Regions from separate parts of the Pseudomonas orientalis genome, predicted to be linked through region 3. Evidence: predicted binding sites of a transcription regulator. Region 3 holds the regulator's gene; each other region holds the start of a gene.

Region 1 (3,207 bases), 2.5 Mb from region 3:
CGAGCAATTTGACTGCGATCATGAGCCGACGCTGGAAGAGGCCGCACAGTTGGTGCGCGTACGCGTGTCGCCGGTATTGGAAAAGCTGGACCTCAACGATCTTGCTGATCGGGTTCCGGATCCCACGGTCAAGAGCCTGCACGATCAAAACGGCATCAAAGACCTGAGGGTCGAACCCGCCGCATGAATATTCCCCTGGGCGCCATCCTTGTGCCTCTGGTGCAGGTGGTTGCTTCGCGCTACTCTGCAATCGAGATCAGCGAATGAATCGCTAAGGTCTGGTCTTGTCAGCTACATGCTTGTTTTCCTGCGGTGGTCATTGCCGTGGTACCCGCGCCAGTAGCGCGCGGGCTTCAGGAAGCACGGAAAGTCTATCCATCAGTCTGAGGAGGACGTTTCATGAGCACAGCCTATCAAGAAGACATCAGCACCCACGTTCTGCGCCGCATGAAAGAAGGCGGCTTCGACTTCTCACGTTTTCACCCCATCGAGTTCTACGCCATTTTTCCTGATGAAGAACGGGCGCGCAGGGCTGCGGGTCGATTTCGTGGAGAATCGCTGAACGCTCAGGTCAGCGCCCGCGACGATGGTGCCTGGTACCTGGAACTGAGCAAAATCATGTCCGCCACCTACGACGGCATAGGAGACTTCGAGCAGGACTTTGAAGCAGTGGTAGAGCCCCTTGGCGGGATCATCGAAGGCTGGGGCGTCAAGCAGGAGGTGCGTGGGTTACCCATGTAGTGTTTATGAGCAACACAGCGTATCGGCTGACCTTGGGTCGGCCGATTTTGTTTGCGCTCCGCGCACGTTTTCGCGAGCGTGCTTCGCGCTTTGTGTGCACGCAAAAAAAAGCCACCCGAATAGGGTGGCTGAAAGGGAAGATCGAGGAGCCGATCAGTACACGAGTTGATACGGTACTGGCTGTGCAAAGGGCTTAGCTGTAGGACATGTCCTGTTCAGCTGATGGAAACGATTATCCGCAGGTGCAGGCGGGCAGTGAAATCAACTCTGACTATGCTGTTGATAGTCAGAGGCCGCATTGTCATGACGCGTGCGGCGAAACTCCGGCCAGTTCACGCACCAGGACGGTGCGATGCGAATTCCCGGGTTGTCCAGCCTTTTGATTTTCAGGTGTTTATGCCGCTGGCATGGGCCTTGCGAAGGTCCTTGCGTCCGGGTGACAAGGAGTACGGCATGATCCGCACCTATTACGATGAAATGTACGATGGGGCAGGGCAGGTCCGGCCCCATTACCGCCAGTTCGCCCGCTGGTTGGCCGACACCCCGGCTGAACTGCTGGCCCAGCGTCGGCGCGAGGCCGACTTGCTATTCCACCGGGCAGGCATCACCTTCACGCTTTATGGGGACGAGCAAGGCACTGAGCGCTTGATTCCCTTCGACACCATCCCCCGCAGCATCCCGGCGAGCGAATGGCGAACGGTCGAGCGCGGCTGTATCCAGCGGGTCAAGGCGCTGAACATGTTCCTCGCCGACCTGTACCACGAACAACGCATCATCGAGGCCGGGATCATTCCGGCCGAACAGGTACTGGCCAACGAGCAATACCAGTTGGCAATGCAGGGCCTGGACCTGCACCGTGATCTGTATTCCCACATCTCCGGGGCCGACCTGGTTCGCGATGGCGATGGCACTTACTACGTACTGGAAGACAACTTGCGTACGCCGAGCGGTGTCAGCTACATGCTCGAAGACCGCAAGATGATGATGCGCCTGTTCCCGGAGCTGTTCGCAGCCCAGCGCATCGCGCCGATTGACCATTACCCCAACCTGTTGCTCGACACCCTGAAAAGCGCCAGCCCCCTGGATAATCCCAGCGTGGTGGTGCTGACCCCGGGGCGCTTCAACAGTGCGTTTTTTGAGCATGCCTTCCTCGCCCGGGAAATGGGCGTGGAGCTGGTGGAAGGCGCCGATTTGTTCGTGCGTGACGACCGCGTATTCATGCGCACCACCGACGGCCCCAAAGCGGTGGACGTGATCTATCGCCGTCTCGACGACGCGTTTCTCGACCCGCTGGCCTTCAACCCGGCCTCGATGCTCGGCGTGCCGGGCCTGCTGGCCGCCTACCGCTCGGGCACTGTGGTGCTGGCCAATGCCATCGGCACCGGGGTGGCGGATGACAAATCGGTCTATCCCTTCGTTACCGAGATGATCCGTTTTTACCTGGATGAAGAACCGATCCTGCAGAACGTTCCGACGTTTCAATGCCGTAAGCCCGACGAACTGTCCCACGTCCTGGCCCACTTGCCCGAGTTGGTGGTCAAGGAAACCCAGGGCTCCGGCGGCTACGGCATGCTGGTGGGCCCGGCGTCCACGGCGGCGGAAATCGAGGCGTTCCGCGCACGCATCAAGGCCAAGCCCCACGCCTATATCGCCCAACCCACCCTGTGTTTGTCCACCTGCCCGACGTTTGTTGAAAACGGCATCGCGCCGCGGCATATCGACCTGCGCCCGTTCGTGCTGTCCGGCAAGGACACCCGCGTGGTGCCCGGTGGCCTGACCCGCGTGGCGCTGCGCGAAGGTTCGCTGGTGGTCAACTCGTCCCAGGGCGGCGGTACCAAAGACACCTGGGTGGTCGAGGACTGACCTATGTCGATTAGAAACTGTTCCCACCTGGAGGCGGCATGAGACTCTCCATCAGCCACGAAACCACCTACCGCTACGAAGATCAGGTGCGCGCCAGCATTCAGTATCTGCGCCTGACGCCCCACGACAGCGAGCGCCAGCATGTGCTGAGCTGGCAGCTCGACCTGCCGCGCCCCGTGCGGGCGCAAGTGGACCCGTTCGGCAACATCCTGCATGTGCTGACCCTGGACGAACCTCACGACTGCATCATCATCGGCGCCCGTGGCCAGGTGGATATCGACGAGCTGCGCGAGGCCGAACACGAGAACCAGTCGGCCTTTCCGTTCCTGCGTTGCACGCGCCTGACCGAGCCCGACGAAGCCCTGCGCGGTTTCGCCCGGCAGCACTGTCATCAGCGGCGTGACCGCACGGCCCTGATCGACCTGATGCAGGCCCTGAACCAATCGATGCGCTACACGCCGGGCGCCACCCAGGTCGACACCTGCGCGGCCGAAGCCTTCGCCGGCCACGCGGGCGTCTGCCAGGACCATACCCATGCGTTCCTGGCCTGCGCGCGCAGCCTGGGGATACCGGCGCGGTATGTATCCGGGTATTTGTATACCG
Region 2 (3,207 bases), 2.5 Mb from region 3:
TGCGCTGGGGCCGGAACGAAAAAAAACGCCGCCACCGGGTTCGCGAGGGCAAACCGGGTGTGCGACGTCTTTGTCGTTCGTGGGGCAACCGCCGTTGGCTACCTGTAAAGGTTCTTTAGCAAGAGCCGCGCCAGATCAGCCGAGCAATTCGCTCATGGCAATAATCTGTTCGGCCACCTGGATCAGTTTCTGCTGACGACTCATGGCCTGGCGGCGCATGAGGGTGTAGGCCTCTTCCTCATTGCAGTCCTTCATTTTCATCAGCAGACCCTTGGCCAGCTCGATGCGCTTGCGCTCCGCCAACTGTTGGTCGCGGGCATGCAGCTGCGCGCGCAGGGCCTGGTCGCTTTCGAAGCGCGCCATGGCCACATCGAGGATCGGTTGCAGGCGCTGGGCCTGGATGCCTTCGACAATATAGGCACTGACCCCGGACTTGATCGCCTGGCGCATGACGTTCGGGTCATGTTCATCGGTGAACATCACGATAGGACGGGGCTGGTCGCGGCTGACCAGCACGACTTGCTCCATCACATCGCGGCCGGGTGACTCGGTATCGATCAGGATCACGTCGGGGCGCACTGTTTCGACGCGTGCGGGCAAGTCGATGGTCAGGCCGGATTCATCGATCACCTCAAAACCGGCCTCGGTCAGCGCGGCCTTGAGCCGGCCGACTTTACGCGGGGTGTCGTTGATCAACAGGATTCGCAGCATGGTCGTGCTCCTAGCGCAGCGCTTGGCGGCTGATGTCATCCGCCATGGCGTGCAGGCGGAAGCTGCGGGCATAGCCGGCGGGATCGGAGCCGTCCCAGATCTTGCCGTCGATCAACTGGCTGCTGCGCATGTCCTGGGCATTGATCGCGACGCCCACGGCTGCGGCGGCCTGACGGTACACCTGCAGTTGTTGCACCTGGCGGGCGACGGCCAGGTAGTCCGGGTCCTCGCGCAGCAGGCCCCAGCGGCGAAACTGGGTCATGAACCACATACCGTCGCAAAGGTAGGGCTGGTTGACCGCGCCATCGGCGAAGAACCGCAGCGCATGCGGGTCCTGCCACGGGTTGCCGAGGCCATCTTCGTAGTGGCCCAGCAGGCGCGGCTCGATACAGTCCAGCGGTGCGTCGAGGTACTCGCCGGCGCTGAGCAGTTGCGCAGTGGAACGACGGTTTTGCGTGCTCGCTTCGATAAAGCGACTGGCCTCGAGAATCGCCATCACCAATACGCGCGCCGTATTGGGGTACTGGTCGACGAACGCTTGGGTGCAGCCGAGGACTTTTTCCGGATGATTCGGCCAGATCGACTGGCTGGTCGCCAGGGTGAAGCCCTGGTTCTGCTTGACTGCGCTGGCGCACCAGGGTTCACCGACACACAGGCCGTCGATGCGACCCGCTTGCAGGTGCGCGACCATTTGCGGCGGGGGCACCACTACGCTGTCCACATCCCGCAGCGGGTGGATGCCCTGGCTCGCCAGCCAGTAATACAGCCACATGGCGTGGGTACCTGTCGGAAAGGTCTGGGCGAAGGTGAGTTTTGTGCGGCTTTGGTGCACGTGGCGATCCAGCGCCTCAGGAGTGACCACGCCCTGTTGTTGCAGCCCACGGGACAGGTTGATGCTCTGCCCGTTCTGGTTCAGCCCCATCAGTACCGCCATCGGGCTCGGCGCAACGCCACCTATGCCCAGGTGCACGGCATAGATCAGGCCGTAGAGGCTATGGGCGGCGTCGAGCTCACCGCTGACCAGTTTGTCGCGCAAGTTGGCCCATGACGATTGGCGCTTGAGGTTCAGTGTGAGGCCGTAGGGTTGCGCAAACCCCTGGGTGGCGGCGACCACCAGCGAGGCGCAATCAGTCAGGGCCATGAAGCCCAGGTCCAGGCTGCTCTTTTCCGGGGCGTCACTGCCGTTTACCCAGGCGAGCGCGGGATTCACCGCGCTGCTGTCGACCGAATCGTTCATCAACACCTACCTTTTCTCGCAAAAAAAAGCGCCGCTCCCTCGGATGGCGATATCGGCCATTGCACGGAAACGACGCCTTTGTCCGTAGGCCCGCGCCGCCGCTGGCGCGCGCCCTGATAGAGAGTGCTTAGCAAGGCACATGCCACGGGGCAGCCGTCAGCTTTCCATCATGATTGAACCTCGCCTGCCTTTCAGTATGGCCGCTCTTTTGCGTCCTACCGCCCCAGGAAAAACCCACGGTGCATGCTGATTCCTCCATTTCGACGAACCGCCACCGCCTCGGTAGCACGCTGCTGTGGGTCGTGCTGTTGCTGGTCAGCGCCGTAGCCCGGGGCGAGCCGTATCAGGCCAGGGATGAGAGTCTGGACAGTTTTTTCACGGCGTTGTCGGTGCCTTTGGGCATGCCTGTAGTGGTCAGTCGGGAAGCGGCGCACAAGCGTGTCAGCGGGACATTCGATTTCGATGCACCGCAACAGGTCCTCGAAGCGCTGGCCCGGCAGGAAGGCCTGATCTGGCACAGCGACGGGCAAGCCTTGCACCTGTACAACGCCAGCGAAGCCAGAACCTCTGCGGTGTCGCTGCGGTACATTTCGGTCAACCGGCTGCGCGGCATCATGCGCCGAACGGGCATGGATGAGTCGCGCTACCCCTTGCGCGACAGCGGGGTGCGTACGTTCTACGTGTCCGGGCCGCCAAGCTACGTCAGCCAGGTGCTGCGGCTGGCGCAATTGACCGATCGGCAACGCAGTGAGCTGCGCGTGGGGGCGCACGCCTTTGGTGTGGTGCAGGTGTTCAATACCCATGTCGAGGATCGGCAGTACGGGACTGGCGCAAACAAAGTCACGGTGCCGGGCATGGCCTCTGTCATTCAAGGCCTGCTGGCCAGCGAGCAGAAGGGCCTGCTGGCGGACAAGAACCTGACGCTGATCGCTTATCCGGACACCAACAGCCTCCTGATCAAGGGCAAGCCTGCCCAGGTGAGCCTGATCGAAAAACTGGTGGATGAGTTGGATGTGCCCAAGCAACTCAATGAAGTCTCGTCATGGCGTGTGGAAGCGGGCCGTGATGAATCGAAGCCCCCGGCCGGGCCGCCGCCGTTGACGGCCGCGCAATATGACCGTGTGCAACGTGCGTTCGTAAAGCCGGGCCGCGAGCGTTCTCCCTGAATAAAGGCGTTAGTCCATGTACCTGGAAATATTGCTGCAGGAGCAACTGATCAGCCGCAAGCGTCTGGCTGCGTTTGCGCCGGGGAAAGTCTT
Region 3 (3,207 bases):
CGCCAACTCGGTGTGGATCAGGGCGCGTTCCGCCAATTCCGGCAGCAAGCCGGCGGGCAGGTTGTCGATGCAATAGAAGCCGCTGTCTTCAAGAACATTGAGGGCAGTGCTCTTACCCGACCCGGAACGGCCGCTGACGATGATCAAACGCATGATTACTGCCCGCTTTGCTCATCCAGGACGACCTGATACAGCGCCTCGTTACTGCTGGCGCTGCGCAATTTATCGCGCACTTCCTTGCGGTCGAGCATGCTGGCGATCTGCCGGAGCAGCTCCAGGTGGGCATCGGTGGCGGCTTGCGGGACCAGCAGAACGAACAGCAGGTCGACCGGAGCGCCGTCGATGGCATCGAAATCGATAGGGTGATCCAGGTGCAGCAGAGCGCTGACCGGTGTTTCGCAGCCTTTGAGGCGGCAGTGGGGAATGGCGATGCCGTTGCCAAAACCGGTCGAGCCGAGTTTTTCACGGGCAATCAGCGCCTCGAAGACATCTTGCATCTCCAGCTCAGGCACTTGGCTGCTGATCAGGTTGGCAATTTGTTCGAGGGCTTTCTTCTTGCTGCCGCCCGGCACGTTCACGAGGGAACGGCCGGGGGTCAGGATGGTTTCAAGTTGGATCATGGGGGAGGGTTAACGACCTGTACCTTGCATCAGGTGCAGATTCTTTTCCTTATGCTTTTTGAGTTGGCGGTCAAGCTTGTCGGTGAGCAAGTCGATCGATGCATACATGTCTTCATGTTCGGCATTAGCAACCACTTCGCCACCGGGTATCTGCAGGGTCGCTTCGATTTTCTGCTGAAGCTTATCGACCTTCATGATGACCTGCACGTTGGTGATCTTGTCGAAATGTCCTTCAAGCTTCTTCAGCTTCTGCTCGACGTATTCGCGCATTGGAGGGGTGACTTCTACGTGGTGTCCACTGATGTTGACTTGCATACAGCTTCTCCTTCGTTGCCAGTGCATAAAGCGGCAGGCGAAAGGCGCCTGCCACTGGAACGCTGTGCCCCGCCCGTCACATCAAACGCTTACGCTCGCTGGAAGGCGCGATCCCAAGGGACTCGCGGTACTTGGCGACGGTTCGACGGGCGACCTGAATGCCTTGTGCCTCCAGTAAACCAGCGATCTTGCTGTCACTCAACGGCTTTTTCTGATTTTCCGCGGCAACCAGTTTTTTGATGATCGCGCGGATCGCCGTGGACGAGCATTCGCCGCCTTCGGAGGTGCTTACGTGGCTGGAGAAAAAGTATTTCAGCTCATAAATACCCCGTGGGGTATGCATGAATTTTTGCGTGGTTACCCGTGAAATCGTCGACTCGTGCATGCCCACCGCCTCGGCGATGTCATGCAGCACCAGCGGTTTCATGGCTTCGTCACCATATTCCAGGAAGCCGCGCTGGTGCTCGACAATCTGGGTGGCGACTTTCATCAGGGTTTCGTTGCGGCTTTGCAGGCTCTTGATGAACCAGCGCGCTTCCTGCAACTGGTTGCGCATGAACGTGTTGTCGGCGCTGGTATCGGCGCGGCGCACGAAACCGGCGTATTGCGGGTTGACCCGCAGGCGCGGTACCGATTCCTGGTTCAGCTCTACCAGCCAGCGCTCGTTGTCCTTGCGCACGATCACATCAGGCACGACATACTCGGCTTCGCTGGATTCGATCTGCGAGCCTGGACGAGGGTTGAGGCTCTGAACCAGCTCGATGACCTGGCGCAGCTCGTCTTCCTTGAGCTTCATGCGACGCATCAACTGGCTGTAGTCGCGGCTGCCCAGCAGGTCGATGTAGTCGCTGACCAGGCGCTTGGCTTCAGCCAGCCAAGGTGTCTTGGCCGGCAATTGGCGCAGTTGCAGCAACAGGCACTCGCTGAGCGTGCGGGCACCAATCCCGGCGGGCTCGAATTGCTGGATGCGGTGCAGGACGGCTTCGATCTCGTCCAGCTCGATATCCAGCTCCGGGTCGAACGCCTCAAGAATTTCTTCGAGCGTCTCATCCAGGTAACCCTGGTTATTGATGCAATCGATCAGGGTGACCGCGATCAGGCGATCGGTGTCGGACATCGGCGCCAGGTTCAGTTGCCACAGCAGGTGGCTCTGCAGGCTCTCGCCGACCGATGTGCGGGTGGTGAAGTCCCATTCGTCATCATCGTTGCTGGGCAGGCTGCTGGCGCTGGTCTGGTAGACGTCTTCCCAGGCGGTATCCACGGGAAGCTCGTTGGGAATGCGTTCGTTCCATTCGCCGTCCTCGAGGTTATCCACCGTCGGCGCGGTTTCCTGATAGGACGGTTCCTGTACGTCGGGATTGGGCTTTTGCTCGATGTTGTCGGCCAAAGGGTCTGTGTTGTCGAAGTCGTCGCCTTCTTCCTGGCGTTCGAGCATCGGATTGGACTCCAGGGCCTCCTGGATTTCCTGTTGCAGGTCCAGGGTCGACAATTGGAGCAGGCGGATGGCCTGTTGCAGCTGCGGTGTCATCGTCAGCTGCTGGCCCATTCTCAGGACTAGCGATGGTTTCATGGCAGGGGCTTAACACCTTATTCGCCGGCGCAATGCGCCATCCACGACAGGGCGCGTGAGCGCCAAACATAAGCAAATTATATGCCTGATATCGGGGCCTTTGCCTAGAGCGCGGTAACAATAAAAAAACCGAGGTTCTTATTGACTCGCTCGCACTCTCGCGAATGGCCCGATAGCACCGTGTTTACAGGCGGAACTCGTGACCCAGGTAAACTTCTTTCACCAGTTCGTTGGCCAGGATCGTCGCGGAATCTCCTTCGGCGATCAATTGCCCATCGTTGACGATGTAAGCGGTTTCGCAGATATCCAGGGTTTCACGCACGTTGTGGTCGGTGATCAGCACACCGATGCCCTTGGCCTTGAGGTGATGAATGATCTGCTTGATATCGCCTACCGAGATCGGGTCAACACCGGCAAAGGGTTCGTCCAGCAGGATGAACTTGGGGGCGGTCGCCAGGGCGCGGGCGATCTCCACACGGCGACGCTCACCACCGGACAGGCTCATGCCCAGGTTGTCGCGAATATGGTTGATGTGGAATTCCTGCAGCAGGCTTTCCAGCTCCTTGCGGCGACCGTCGCGATCAAGCTCCTTGCGGGTCTCGAGGATCGCCATGATGTTGTCGGCTACCGACAGTTTGCGAAAGATCGACGCCTCCTGGGGAAGATAGCCGATACCTGCGCGCGCACGGCCGTGCATGGGCT

What was found. The regulator sigma-54, encoded in region 3, starts transcription at its own class of promoters, with help from an activator protein. The targets are predictions, from matches to a motif close to ANTGGCATNNANNTTGCTNT.
Region 1: a site for sigma-54 is predicted at 1,143-1,162, ahead of MRY17_RS19085 (circularly permuted type 2 ATP-grasp protein). Genes of this name have one in related genera too.
Region 2: a site for sigma-54 is predicted at 2,076-2,095, ahead of MRY17_RS18800 (CmpA/NrtA family ABC transporter substrate-binding protein). Genes of this name have one in related genera too.

Annotation. Positions count from the first base shown of each region.
Region 1 is NZ_CP094351.1:4,309,029-4,312,235, reverse strand. It holds gene MRY17_RS19095 (hypothetical protein) at 1-187, shown strand, start outside; gene MRY17_RS19090 (ribonuclease E inhibitor RraB) at 400-741, shown strand; gene MRY17_RS19085 (circularly permuted type 2 ATP-grasp protein) at 1,195-2,604, shown strand; gene MRY17_RS19080 (transglutaminase family protein) at 2,643-3,207, shown strand, end outside.
Region 2 is NZ_CP094351.1:4,245,506-4,248,712, reverse strand. It holds gene MRY17_RS18805 (ANTAR domain-containing response regulator) at 136-711, opposite strand; gene MRY17_RS18800 (CmpA/NrtA family ABC transporter substrate-binding protein) at 722-1,948, opposite strand; partial or broken gene MRY17_RS18795 (secretin N-terminal domain-containing protein) at 2,206-3,024, shown strand; gene MRY17_RS18790 (FliM/FliN family flagellar motor switch protein) at 3,131-3,207, shown strand, end outside.
Region 3 is NZ_CP094351.1:982,236-985,442, forward strand. It holds gene rapZ (RNase adapter RapZ) at 1-153, opposite strand, end outside; gene ptsN (PTS IIA-like nitrogen regulatory protein PtsN) at 156-620, opposite strand; gene hpf (ribosome hibernation-promoting factor, HPF/YfiA family) at 630-935, opposite strand; gene MRY17_RS04255 (RNA polymerase factor sigma-54) at 1,012-2,505, opposite strand; gene lptB (LPS export ABC transporter ATP-binding protein) at 2,690-3,207, opposite strand, start outside.